Regions from separate parts of the Mesorhizobium sp. RSR565B genome, predicted to be linked through region 3. Evidence: predicted binding sites of a transcription regulator. Region 3 holds the regulator's gene; each other region holds the start of a gene.
What was found. The regulator HrcA, encoded in region 3, represses chaperone genes, less so after heat shock. The targets are predictions, from matches to a motif close to GTTAGCACTCNCNNNNNGNGAGTGCTAAC.
Positions count from the first base shown of each region.

Region 1: the regulator HrcA is predicted to act here: its motif matches at 1,784-1,812, upstream of ACYG9R_RS03175 (co-chaperone GroES).
Region 2: the regulator HrcA is predicted to act here: its motif matches at 2,561-2,589, upstream of groES (co-chaperone GroES).

Region 1 covers NZ_JBTTIE010000001.1:622,916-627,510, reverse strand. Annotated here, with positions in the region: gene groL (chaperonin GroEL) at 1-1,304, opposite strand, end outside; gene ACYG9R_RS03175 (co-chaperone GroES) at 1,369-1,731, opposite strand; gene ACYG9R_RS03170 (hypothetical protein) at 1,979-2,242, shown strand; gene ACYG9R_RS03165 (DUF1488 family protein) at 2,239-2,505, shown strand; gene ACYG9R_RS03160 (hypothetical protein) at 2,548-2,739, opposite strand; gene ACYG9R_RS03155 (hypothetical protein) at 2,747-2,956, opposite strand; gene ACYG9R_RS03150 (DUF3168 domain-containing protein) at 3,174-3,581, shown strand; gene ACYG9R_RS03145 (ester cyclase) at 3,588-3,974, opposite strand; gene ACYG9R_RS03140 (hypothetical protein) at 4,255-4,515, shown strand.
Region 2 covers NZ_JBTTIE010000001.1:122,994-127,588, forward strand. Annotated here, with positions in the region: gene ACYG9R_RS00550 (hypothetical protein) at 1-276, opposite strand, end outside; gene ACYG9R_RS00555 (class I SAM-dependent methyltransferase) at 359-1,156, shown strand; gene ACYG9R_RS00560 (hypothetical protein) at 1,488-2,411, shown strand; gene groES (co-chaperone GroES) at 2,651-2,947, shown strand; gene groL (chaperonin GroEL) at 3,012-4,595, shown strand, end outside.
Region 3 covers NZ_JBTTIE010000001.1:2,266,350-2,270,944, forward strand. Annotated here, with positions in the region: gene ACYG9R_RS10975 (PQQ-dependent sugar dehydrogenase) at 1-711, opposite strand, end outside; gene ACYG9R_RS10980 (hypothetical protein) at 818-1,018, opposite strand; gene hrcA (heat-inducible transcriptional repressor HrcA) at 1,055-2,140, opposite strand; gene rph (ribonuclease PH) at 2,312-3,028, shown strand; gene ACYG9R_RS10995 (VOC family protein) at 3,219-3,629, shown strand; gene rdgB (RdgB/HAM1 family non-canonical purine NTP pyrophosphatase) at 3,629-4,276, shown strand; gene hemW (radical SAM family heme chaperone HemW) at 4,276-4,595, shown strand, end outside.

The DNA.
Region 1 (4,595 bases), 1.6 Mb from region 3:
TCGTCATTGGCGCCGGTCAGGCCGGCCAGAGCCGATCTTGCGCGCAGAAGCGCCACGCCACCGCCGGGCACGATGCCTTCTTCCACCGCCGCGCGCGTCGCATTCAGCGCGTCGTCGATGCGGTCCTTCTTTTCCTTCACTTCAGACTCGGTGACGCCGCCGACGCGGATCACGGCGACGCCGCCGGCGAGCTTGGCCAGCCGCTCCTGCAGCTTCTCCTTATCGTAATCGGACGTGGTCTCCTCGATCTGGCCCTTGATCTGCGCGATGCGCGCCTGGATGGTCGCCTTGGTGCCGGCGCCGTCGATGATCGTGGTGGTGTCCTTCTCGATCAGTACGCGCTTGGCGCGGCCAAGCATCTCGATGGTGACGTTTTCGAGCTTGATGCCGAGATCCTCGGAAATCATCTGGCCCGATGTCAGCACGGCGATGTCTTCCAGCATCGCCTTGCGGCGATCGCCGAAGCCCGGCGCCTTGACGGCCGCGACCTTGAGGCCGCCGCGCAGCTTGTTGACGACCAGCGTCGCCAGTGCTTCGCCTTCGACGTCTTCCGAGATGATCAGCAACGGCCTGCCGCTCTGCACCACTGCTTCGAGGATCGGCAGCATCGCCTGCAGATTGCCGAGCTTCTTCTCGTGGATGAGCACGTAAGGCTCTTCCAGTTCGACGCGCATCTTGTCGGCATTGGTGACGAAATAGGGTGAGAGATAGCCGCGGTCGAACTGCATGCCTTCGACGACATCGAGTTCGGTGTCGGCGGTCTTGGCCTCCTCGACGGTGATGACGCCGTCATTGCCGACCTTGTCCATCGCCTTGGCGATCATGGCGCCGACGCTGGCATCGCCATTGGCGGCGATGGTGCCGACCTGCGCGATCTCGGCCGACGACTTGACCTTCTTGGCCTTCGCCTTGATGTCCTTGACCACGGCGGCGACAGCCTGGTCGATGCCACGCTTGAGGTCCATCGGGTTCATGCCCGCGGCAACCAGCTTGGCGCCTTCGCGCAGGATCGATGCGGCCAGCACCGTGGCGGTGGTGGTGCCGTCACCGGCGAGGTCGTTGGTCTTCGAAGCCACTTCGCGCACCATCTGCGCGCCCATGTTCTCGAACTTGTCGGCAAGCTCGATTTCCTTGGCCACCGTCACACCGTCCTTGGTGATGCGCGGCGCGCCATAGGCCTTGTCGATGATGACGTTGCGGCCCTTGGGGCCGAGCGTGACCTTCACCGCATTGGTGAGGATCTCGACGCCGCGCAGCATGCGGTCGCGCGCGTCGGTGGCGAATTTGATTTCCTTGGCAGACATTTTTTTCAATCCCGTTGGTGTGGTGAAGCAAGCGGCTCGCCGGAGCCTAGCAAAGCCAGGCCGGTCAGGCGGCCTTCTTGGCTTTGACGCTTTTCTCGGTGACGACCGTCCCGCTCTTGCCGATAGCGGCCGTCTCGCTCTTGTCGATGACGCCCATAATGTCGGCTTCCTTCATGATCAGCAGGTCCTCGCCGTCGATCTTGACCTCGGTGCCCGACCATTTGCCGAACAGGATGAAGTCGCCGGCCTTGACTTCGAGCGGAACAAGCGCGCCGTTTTCGTCGCGTGCGCCCGGCCCAACGGCGATGACTTCGCCTTCCTGCGGCTTTTCCTTGGCATTGTCGGGAATGATGATGCCACCCTTGGATTTGACATCGCCTTCGGCGCGCCGGATGACGACGCGGTCGTGGAGTGGCCGAAACTTCATGAGAACTTCTTTCTGGGGCCGGCATAGGCGACCGCGCCGTTCTTATAGGCGTGTTGGCACTCGATAGATAGGAGTGCCAAAAATTATTCGTGGCCAAAATTTAATATTAAAAAGTATTATGATGTCTGCCGGGGTTCGAAACGTCGCGAGGCGCCTAGATATTTCGAAAAATTGAATTTCGAGGCCAAAGCGACTATTTATATCGTAAGTTCGATTTCACAATTTCAGGCACGAGGAGATTTATGCGATGGCCGAAGGCAATCAGAGCATCATGGAAAAAGCTGAAGCCCGCTTCATGGACAAGCAGAAGAAGACGGCCGAGCGCAACAAGGCAACCTCCGACTACATGTCCGAAGCGAGGGCCAGGGAGATCAAGACGGCAAGGCTCAGGGAATTGCGCCTGGAGAAGGAAGAGGCCGACCGCGTCGCGGAAGCCTTGAACCCGACACCGAAGAAGAAGCGGGCTACCGTCAAGAAAGCCGCCGCCGCGCCGAAGGGGGGCACGTCATGAGCCTGACATTCCCCAATCCAAGCCGCTTCTATGACGAGGCCGGCAAGCGCATCCGCTTTGTCGGCCATGACGGCATGTTCCAGATTTCCTTCTCTGTCGCCGCCGATGCCCTCTCGAAGGCGCCATCAGGGACGGCGACCGCGGAAGCCACCTATCTGGCGGCCTTCGACACCGCGTCCAGCTCCATCCATGACATTGCCAGCAAGGCCTACGCCCGCACCCGCAAGAGCATTTATGTGCTCACAGCCGCGGATTTCGGCTAGCGCGCGTTCGTCTTGCATCAGAGCGGCTGAGATCAGCGTGCGTCAGGACTTGCGGTCGGCTTTTGCCCGCCGCTTGACGTCCCGGCTGTTCAGGCGGTCGGCCATCGCTTCCGCATCCCGCAAATTCATGGCCACCATTACCTGTTGCTTAAGCTCGACAGGCTGGCCGGTGAAGATGTCGAAGATAGTCCAGCTCTCGGGCTCGTCCATGCGCAACGCGTAGCGGTTTGCCATATCGGCATCAGGCCCTTGACATGAAAAATGCCGCCGCCAGGATCAGGATTGTCCAGGCCACCACCGACAGCTTCAAGGCCAGGCCGCCATGCATTGAAAGTATCTCGCGCATGCGCAGGGCCACGGTCCTCTTCGACAGGGCGGGTGCTGCCGCAATCGCGACCGGGGGCTTGACGCCAAGCTTTCCAAAAGCCGGCAGCAGCGGTGGCGTTCGCATGAAATGACCTCGAATTGCCGGAGAAAACAGGGCTCCTCATAACACCCTTCTTGAAACTCCCCGCATGCCAAATAGAACCCGGTCCGTGAAAGGGCCATGCCGCCCGATTCGCCGCCTTCCATCAGGCGGATCGTCATCTGGCGAAATCCGTGCAACGCGGTTAGGTTGCGCGCGAAACTGAGGTTGTTCAAAGCGTGACAGGCGAACGGAGACGACGATGACGGCGCCCGGCGATTTGCTGCAAGCCTTGTTCATGAGATTGAAGAGCGATGCCTCGCTGACGGCGCTGCTCGGCGGCGCCGGGTTGCGCGAGCAGGCGGCCGACAGTGCCGCCTTCCCTTATGTGACCTATGGCAGGACCAGCGCATTCGATCTGGACACCGGCGCCGACAATGATGACGACCAGCTCATCACGCTGCATGTCTGGTCGAAGGCGCAAGGCGAGGCCGAGACGCGTCTGATTATGGACAGCATCCGGGCGCGCCTTGACGGCGCCGCTTTCGCCACCGGCTCGCGCGACCAGACCCGCCTGTCGCTGGAGTTCGCCGAGGCCCGCTACGACGAGGACCTGGCGCTCTACCACGGGGTGCTGCGGATACGCGCTCTCACCGAACAAAGTGATTGAAGCAACCTAGATCTGCGCCTGGATCTCGGCCTTGTCGATGACTGACCACACCTCGCGGATGCGACCCTCTCCGAATTCGTAGAAAACATTCTCAGCGAACGACACGCGCTTGCCGTTCACCGGCAGGCCGAACAGCACGCCCTTGGGATGACAGTCGAAATGCAGGCGCGCCGCCACGCGCGGCGGCTGGCAGACCAGCAGTTCGATGTTGAAGCGGAGGTCGGGAATCGCCTCGAAATCGCCTTCGAGCATACGGCGATAACCCGACAGGCCGAGCATTTCGCCATTGTGCTGCACCTCGTCGCCGACAAAGTCTCCAAGTTTCGCCCAGTCCTGGGCATTCAGGCAAGCGATATAGCCCCGGTAAAGGTCGGCAAGGTCTTTATCCGTCATGGCGCACTCCGATGATTTGGCGTTTCCCGCGCTATTTAGGGCGGCCCTTCAGAATGGTCTCGCCTTGACCTGTTCCCAATCTGGCTGCGAATTGAGAACCTGCGCGCAAACACCATAGCCGCGCAGCCGGTTTTCCGGTTATGAATCCATTGCCCGGTCTGAGGGACTGGGCGGTAGGATCGCATTCATTCGTTGCGCGCGCAGGGGGTATTGCGGGGATGGATTTTCACCCGTTCACCGTTCATTTCACGTTCAGCACAGTTGCGTTACAACGCCGACCATGAAAACGCTTCGCTCTCATGTCAGAACCGCGATACTGGCGCTCACAGCGGCCGGCCTGTTGGCGTCGCAAGCGACGCCGGCAGCCGCGGCGGATTGCTACGCGATCGGCCAGCAGGTTGCCGAGCAGAATGGCGGCACGCTGGCCAAGGCTTCGCAGACGACGCGTGGCGGCCAGGAGGTCTGCGTCATCGTCGTGCTTGTGCCGGGCAAGGACGGCCAGCGTCCGCGCCGTTCCGAGATCGTCGTCCCGGCGAACTGATCCAATCTTCCCTCTTGCAGGGCTCGTTTCCCAGACCACCGGAATCGGCCTATATCTGACCCATCAACAGGCCTGACCGA
Region 2 (4,595 bases), 2.1 Mb from region 3:
CTTGGAAATGTCGGTTGCACCAAGATTGAGACAAATCGGAAATCCGCGCGCGTAGTCGACATAGTCCGATGGCGTCACCGTCGCGTCGACATGCAGGACGGCAATATCGGCGTTATGACTTGCCGAGGGTCCACGCATGATCTGCACGGAGTGACCGCGCCGTTTCAGCTCCGCCAGGACGTCGAACAGCATGTAGGGGCTGTCCTGGCGCAGCAGGAGGCCCCGCCGGCTCTGGAAGCGGTCAAATTCATGCGTTATGACGGCAATGCGGGCCATGGCCTTTCCTGCATGAGGTAACTCGCAAGGCAACCAACAGCCTGGAAGGAAATATGTCCAGCCTTTCCCCAAACCGTTCCGCATGACTGAGCATTGGGACGCAATTCGCCGTCATTGGCGGCTTCTCGGGTCGCCGCTGTGTCCGCCCCCGGAAGCTGTCGCCGCCTATGAGCGCGAACTTAGCCTGCAATCAGTCGATGTGGTGCTGCTCGGGGTCACGCCGGAGCTTGCCGGCCTCGGAAGGACCATGCTCGCGATCGAGGAGTCCACTGCCATGATATCGGGCATCTGGCCGGGCGATACCGCCTCACGCAAGGCGGTGATCGGCAACTGGCTGGAGTTGCCGCTGGGCGACGAAAGCGCCGGGGCGGTGATCGGCGACGGCTGTCTGTCGGCGCTGGACTCCTCGGTTGCACGGCAGGCGCTGCTTGCCGAGATCTCGCGTGTGCTGAAGTCCGATGGGCGGGCTGCATTGCGCGCCTATGCAAGCCCTCAGGTGCCGGACGATCTGCAGGAGGTCCGGGCGCTGACGCTGTCCGGTGGTGTCGCGACCTTCCACGAACTCAAATGGCGCATTGCCATGGCTTGTGCCGGCGGCGATCCCGACCGCGCCATTCCGGTGCGGGCGATCCTCGACGCCTTCGATGCGCTGTTTGCCGACCGGGAGGCCCTTGCCGCGACGACCGGATGGGAGATGCCGGTCATCGGCACCATCGATGTCTATGCGAATTCGCAGACTGTCTACAGTTTCGCCCCGGCGGCGACGCTGGTCGAAGAGGCGAGCCGGTTTTTTGACAGTGTCCGCCTCGCGCCGACAGGGGGTTATGGGCTGGCGGAACGATGCCCGCTTCTGGTGCTTGAATCGCCGCGGCGCCGGTAGATTTCTTCGGCACGCTGTTGCCGCATGACACTCGGTGGGCGAAGCCTGTCGAAGTCTAGGGCGGCATGACCATCTGGCCTTGGTTCGCCGCAATTTGCGGAGTCGGCCAGCTTCAGAGCTTTACTTTGGCATGCGGAAACTAGACTTTCCTCCAGTAGTTCAGCTCTGCGGGAGGGATGCATTGGGGATTCGCTTTCAATGGTTTGCACGCCTGATGGCAATTGCCGCGGCACTCGGGGCCACATTGCCACCGGCCCAATGCGAAGATGCACACTCGTTGATCGTGCCTTTGATCAAATTGGAGTATCCCGGAGAGCCAAGGAACATTCGCATGCTTTATGTGAAAATCCTTTCGCTCGGCGATCACACAGTAAACCAGCCTTTGCTGCTCGATACCGGATCGAGCGGAATGACGATCGAGTGCCAATCGGTGCTGTCGGCCGAACTCTGTTCGGACACAGGAATAAAGATCACGAAGGATCAGCAGATCGACGGCATCATGGTGACCACGCAACAAGCGGTGATGACGTATGGAACTTACGATGAGTACGGCAACGTTGCCTATGCTCGCGTGGCTTTCGGGTCGCCGAAATCCCCGGTCGCCACCATCACTGCAATCCCGTTCCTCATCCGCTACAAAGTAGTCAGGCGAAGTACCGGCGAAATCGTTGGTGGCCCGCTTTGGGCCAAAGGCACTTTCGGTATCTCTCCCGTTGGCGGAGGCGGACCAGACCGGGTCATCAAATCTCCGCTTGCCTATGTGAACTTTGGGCCCGGCCTCCACAAAGGCTATTACCTCTCGCCGATCGGCGCCAAATGGAAGGTCTGCACAAACGAGGACGGCAACTGCCCGCAAGTGGAAGGGCTCCATATTGGCGTGCCGAAAGACGTAAAAAAGGACTTCAGGGTGCAAAGCTGGAAAGTGGCCAGCTTGCGATACAATTTTCCCACGATCGACGCCTGTATCTCATGGGGATTTGAACCGACGTGCCGGCCAACGCTTTACGATACGGGCAACTCAACGATCATGGTCCCCACCGACGCCTCGGCGCCGTATTCGTCGCTGAACCGAGGCACGAAAGTCCTGGTAAAAGCCGACGGACAGGACGATTGGAATTTCAAGACCACCTACAATCCCGAGGTGGAGATCGTTCCCGGGCTTGAGCATAACATCGTCGGCATCCGCTACTTCGAGAAGAATAGCATGTTGCTGGATTTTGAAACGCGCGAGATCGGCCTGCGCCTCGGACATTGAGTTCCCATCGACAGGACGGCATTCGGGCCTGCGTTCAGGCAGCGAGCCAAGTTTTCCGGAATCGTGAGGCAACTTTGGATAAATTTCGCGCTATTGCCCCTTCCCGCGCGCCTTGACTCTCGAAAGCCACGCGCTTATTTCAGCGCGACGTTAGCACTCTCCCCAGGTGAGTGCTAACGCACATCCGGCACCGCCGGATCGAGGAACAGCTCTCACCGTTCTCATTCGAGGAAGAAAAAATGGCAAAGTCGAAGTTCCGCCCGCTTCATGACCGCGTGGTCGTACGCCGGGTCGAATCCGAATCCAAGACCGCCGGCGGGATCATCATCCCGGATACGGCAAAGGAAAAGCCGCAGGAAGGCGAGATCATCGCCGTCGGCTCCGGCGCTCGCGACGAAGCCGGCAAGCTGGTCCCGCTGGACGTCAAGGCCGGCGACCGCATCCTGTTCGGCAAGTGGTCGGGCACCGAAGTCAAGCTCAATGGCGAAGACCTTCTGATCATGAAGGAATCCGACATTATGGGCATCATCGGCTGATTATCGGCCTCACCGTCAACTGAATTTCGGGCTTGATCGCAAGCCCCCTGCCAGGAGCTAAAAAATGGCTGCTAAAGACGTAAAATTCTCCCGCGACGCCCGCGAGCGCATGCTGCGCGGCGTCAACATCCTCGCCGACGCGGTGAAGGTCACGCTCGGCCCCAAGGGCCGCAACGTCGTCATCGACAAATCGTTCGGCGCACCGCGCATCACCAAGGACGGCGTCACCGTCGCGAAGGAAATCGAGCTTGAAGACAAGTTCGAAAACATGGGCGCGCAGATGGTCCGCGAAGTTGCTTCGAAGACCAACGACATTGCCGGCGACGGCACCACGACCGCGACCGTCCTGGCGCAGTCGATCGTCCAGGAAGGCCACAAGGCGGTTGCCGCCGGCATGAACCCGATGGACCTGAAGCGCGGCATCGACCTGGCCGTGACCGAAGTCGTCGCGGCTCTCGGCAAGGCTGCCAAGAAGATCAAGACCTCCGAGGAAGTTGCCCAGGTCGGCACGATCTCGGCCAATGGCGACGAGTCGGTCGGCGCCATGATCGCCGAAGCGATGCAGAAGGTCGGCAATGAAGGCGTCATCACGGTTGAAGAGGCCAAGACCGCCGAGACCGAGCTGGAAGTCGTCGAAGGCATGCAGTTCGACCGCGGCTATCTCTCGCCCTACTTCGTCACCAACGCCGACAAGATGGTTGCCGAGCTCGAGGACGTCTACATCCTCCTGCACGAGAAGAAGCTTTCCAACCTCCAGGCCATGCTGCCGGTTCTCGAAGCCGTCGTGCAGACCTCCAAGCCGCTTCTTATCATCTCGGAAGACGTCGAAGGCGAGGCTCTGGCCACGCTGGTCGTCAACAAGCTGCGTGGCGGCCTGAAGATCGCCGCCGTCAAGGCGCCGGGCTTCGGTGATCGCCGCAAGGCCATGCTGGAAGACATCGCCATCCTCACCGGTGGCCAGGTCATCTCGGAAGACCTCGGCATCAAGCTCGAGAATGTCGGCCTCAACATGCTCGGCCGCGCCAAGAAGGTGTCGATCTCCAAGGAGAACACCACCATCGTCGACGGCGCCGGCAAGAAGGCCGAGATCCAGGGCCGCGTTGCCCAGATCAAGCAGCAGATCGAAGAGACCACGTCGGACTACGACAAGGAGAAGCTGCAGGAACGTCTGGCGAAGCTCGCCGGCGGCGTTGCGGTGATCCGTGTCGGCGGCGCGACGGAAGTCGAAGTCAAGGAAAAGAAGGACCGCGTCGATGACGCTCTCAACGCGACCCGCGCGGCCGTGGAAGAAGGCATCGTTGCAGGCGGCGGCGTCGCTCTCCTGCGCGCTTCGGCCAACATCAAGGTCACCGGCGTCAATGCCGACCAGGCTGCAGGAATCAACATCGTTCGCCGTGCACTGCAGGCTCCGGCCCGTCAGATCGCTTCGAACGCAGGTGCCGAAGCTTCGATCGTTGCCGGCAAGATCCTCGACAACAAGGGCGCGACCTACGGCTACAACGCCCAGACCGGCGAGTATGGCGACATGATCGCCATGGGCATCGTCGACCCGGTCAAGGTCGTTCGCACCGCTCTCCAGGACGCGGCCTCGGTCGCCGGCCTGCTCGTCACCACCGAAGCCATGATCGCGGAGGCTCCCAAGAAGGAG
Region 3 (4,595 bases):
GAGTGGCTGTGATTTTGCCCAGGCGTCAAGGCCGCCCTTCGGTGCCTTCTGCATGCCCTCCGCGACGTTCGATCCGGAGCCGACCGAGAGATACAGCGTCTTCCCGTCCGGCGAGAAGGCGATATCGCGGGTCCAGTGGCCGCCGGTAGGGATGTCGGAGACAATCGTCTCCGGTTCGCCGAAGGCTTTAAGGTCGCCGTCGCGATAGGCGTAGCGGACCACGCTGTCGTTGTTGGCGACGTAGACCCATTGCGGCTTGTCGCCAGGCGGGTAGAAGGCGATGCCATAGGGCTGGTTGAGATTGTCGGCAAAAATGCCCTCTTCGGCCGGCTTCGCGCTACCCTTGGCCAGCCGATAGACGCGGATCTGGTTGGCGTCACTGTCGGCGACGAACAGGTCGCCGTTCGGCGCCACGCGCACGACCCGCGGATTGGAAATGCCGGAAGCAACCAGTTCGGCCGAAAACCCAGGCAGCAGGACGGGCTTCGCGCCCTCGGGCCGATCGCCAAGGCCGGCGCTGTTGGAGGCGGATTCGGTGATGTTGGGTCTTTTCAGATCATCCGGCCTAATCAGCCGGCGCACACCTGGCTTGTCGGCCTTCCAGTCGCCGAAAGCGTCCTTGCCGGTCAGCAGCAGTTGATCAGCCTGCTGGGCGAAGGCGCTGGTGGCCAGAAGCAGGGCAAGGCCTGCGAAGCCGGCAATCCGGATCATGCTGTTCTCCTCGAACTCGCGCCGGTCGGCGCGTCACGACAAGGGAGATATTGTGCGGCCGCCGCAAAAGAGAAGCGTGCGCGCGCAGATTCGACGAGAGAACCGCTCAACTTTCCTCTTCGACGTCCAGATCGTCGTCGAGACGCTTTTCCAATGCGACGAGATCTTCCGGCAGCGGCAAGCCCATGGCGCGCATTTCGCGCAGTTTTTCGCGCAGCTGCTCCTGGATTTCGTGCTCGTCCTCCGGCTGGTTGACCATTTCTTCGAGCAGCATGCTGATCTGGGCCTTGAACGATTCAAGCGCCATTCTGCGCCCTCCTTTACGGTGATCCCGGCTTCGGAATTATCTTAACATCCGGGTAATCAATTGCGCCGTGTAGTCGACCATAGGCACGATGCGGGCATAATTCAGCCTGGTCGGGCCGATGACGCCGAGCGCGCCGACGACGCGGGCGTCCTTGTCGCGGTAAGGCGCCACGACCAGCGACGAGCCGGAGAGCGAGAACAGCTTGTTTTCCGAGCCGATGAAGATCCGCACGCCGGGGCCGTCCTCGGCGAGGTCGAGCAGCTGGATCAGCCCGTCCTGCGTCTCCAGATCCTCGAACAGGTGGCGCAGCAATTCGATATCGGCCTGGGCGGTGACGTTTTCGAGCAAATTGGCGCGGCCGCGCACGATAAGGCGCGCCGGCAGGCCGCTGTCGGCGCCGGCCCACACCGCCAGGCCTTTCTCGACCAGGTCCTGCGACAACGTGTCCAGCGCTGCCCTGGTCTCGTCCTTGATGCGGGCGATCTCGATGCGCGCCTCGGCGAGCGTGCGGCCCCTGATATGGGCGTTGAGGAAGTTGGAGGCCTCGTGCAGCTGCGAGACGGTGATGCCGGCCGGCAGGTCGACGACGCGGTTCTCGACATCGCCATTCTGCGACACCATCACCGCCAGCGCCTTGGTCGGCTCGAGCTGGATGAACTCGATGTGCTTCAGCGCCACCTCGTTCTTGGTGGCGAGCACCAGGCCGGCGCCGCGCGACATGCCCGACAGCATCTGGCTGGCCTCGGTCAGCATGTGTTCCAGCGTCGCGCCCGAGCCGGAGGCGCGCACCTGCGCCTCGATGACCCGGCGTTCCTCGTCGGAGAGATCGCCAAGCTCCATGAAGGCATCGACGAAGAAGCGCAGGCCGGTCTGGGTCGGCAGGCGCCCGGCCGAGATGTGCGGGGCATAGATCAGGCCGAGATGCTCGAGGTCGCTCATCACGTTGCGGATGGTGGCCGGCGACAGCGACGACGGCAGGATGCGCGACAGGCTGCGCGATCCCACAGGCTCACCGTCCTTCAGATAGGATTCGACGATGCGCCGGAAAATGTCGCGCGAACGCATGTCGAGCGATTGCAGCGCGGGCGCCAGCAGACTGGGTTCGGTGACTGCCTTGGTCATTCGAGCCAAAAACCTCCGGCCCAAGGATATAGACTTCCATCGCCGCCGCGCAACCCGGCGTCGCACTTGCGATCGCCCCAGCGTCTGTGCCGGGGCCTTTTCCTTTGCGCCATGGGCTGCATGCGTCTACAAGCCGCCGACGCAACCATAAAAGAACAGAAAGAGGCCTCGATGCGCCCTTCCAAACGCCAAGCCGACGAAATGCGCGCCATCTCCTTCGAGCGCGGCGTCTCCAAACACGCCGAAGGCTCGTGCCTGGTGAAATTCGGCGACACGCATGTGTTGTGCACGGCGAGCCTGGAGGAAAAGGTGCCGGGCTGGATGCGCAATTCCGGCAAGGGCTGGGTGACGGCGGAATACGGCATGCTGCCGCGTTCGACCGGCGAGCGCATGCGCCGTGAAGCTTCGGCCGGCAAGCAAGGCGGCCGCACGCTCGAAATCCAGCGGCTGATCGGCCGCTCCTTGCGCGCCGTTGTCGACCTGCAGGCACTGGGCGAACAGCAGATCACCGTCGACTGCGACGTCATCCAGGCCGATGGCGGCACCCGCACGGCCTCGATCACCGGCGGCTGGGTGGCGCTCTACGATTGCCTGCGCTGGATGGAAGCGCGGCAGATGGCCAGCGTTGCCAAGGTGCTGAAGGACCATGTCGCGGCAATTTCCTGCGGCATCCACGACGGCAAGCCGGTCATCGACCTCGACTATATCGAGGATTCGTCTGCCGGCACCGACGCCAATTTCGTCATGACCGGCAAGGGCGGCATCGTCGAGATCCAGGGCACCGCCGAGGGCGAGCCGTTCTCGGAAGGTCAGTTCGCGGAGCTGATGGGGTTGGCCAAGAAGGGCATTCAGCGGCTGGTGAGCTTGCAGCAGATGGCTGTGGCCTGATTGAATTTAACGTGATGACGTCGGCGATCCTTCACACCCCCCTCTGGCCTGCCGGCCATCTCCCCCGCAAGGGGGGAGATCAGAGGTCGCTGCCGTTTTCGCCAACCATCAACGTTGAGACGCCGCCAGCGGAACTGCCAATCTCCCCCCTTGCGGGGGAGATGCCCGGCAGGGCAGAGGGGGGTGCCTGATGCAACCCTCCGCTATTCTTGAGTCAGCGCTTTACGTCACGGATCTCGCCGCTGCCGAGACCTTCTACTCCGATGTCCTCGGCCTCCCTCTCCTCGGCAAGGTCGACGGCCGCCATCTCTTCTTCCGCTGCGGCCCGGGCGTGCTGCTCATCTTCAACGCCGAAGCCACCAAAATCCCGCCGGCGCCCGATGCGCGGCTGAAAGTGCCGCCGCATGGCACGGTCGGCGAGGGCCATCTCTGCTTTGCCGCAAGTGAGGATGAACTCGCACAGTGGAAGGCGCAACTTGAGGCGAAAAACATCGCCATCGAAAGCGAATTCGAATGGCCGCAGGGCGGGCGCTCGATCTACATACGCGACCCCTCGGGCAATTCGATCGAATTCGCCGAGCCAAGGATCTGGGGCCTTTGATGCATTCTCTCGATGGAAAGAAGATCGTCGTTGCCAGCCACAATGAAGGCAAGCTGCGCGAATTCGCCGATTTGATGGGTCCGTTCGGCTTCGAGGCGAAGTCGGCCAAGGACTACGGCCTGCCGGAACCGGAGGAGACCGGCACCACCTTCGAGGAAAACGCCTACATCAAGGCCTTCGCCGCGGCTAAGGCGACCGGCCTGCCGGCGCTGTCGGACGATTCGGGCCTGTGCGTCGACGCGCTCGACGGCGCCCCCGGCGTCTACACCGCCAATTGGGCCGAAGCTCCCGATGGCAGCCGCGACTTCGGGATGGCCATGCAGCGCACCGAAGTGGCCTTGCAGGAGGTCGGCGCCGCCAAGCCAGCGCAGCGCAAGGGGCGGTTCGTCGCCGTCATCTGCCTGGCCTTCCCCAATGGCGAGGCTGAATATTATCGCGGCGAAGCTGAGGGAACGCTGGTGTGGCCGCCGCGCGGCGAACTGGGCTTCGGCTACGACCCGGTGTTTTTGCCCGACGGTTTCGACAAGACGTTCGGCGAGATGAGCGCTGAGGAAAAACACGGCTGGAAGCCCGGTCAGCCGACGGCGCTGTCGCACCGCGCCCGCGCCTTCCAGAAATTCGCCCGCGCCAGGTTAGGCTCAGCTTAATGTCGCTGGACCGCAGCCCGGGCTTCGGGGTCTACATCCATTGGCCGTTCTGCGCGGCCAAATGCCCGTATTGCGACTTCAACAGCCATGTCCGTCACCAGCCGGTCGACCAGGAGCGCTTTGCCCGCGCCTTCGAGAACGAGCTGAAGACCATGAGCGAGCGGACCGGGCCGCGCGAAGTGACCAGTATCTTTCTCGGCGGCGGCACACCGTCGCTGATGCAGCCGCAGACGGTGGCGGCGGTGCTGGACGCCGTGGCGAAGAACTGGACGGTGCCCGACGGCATCGAGGTGACGCTGGAAGCCAATCCGTCCTCGGT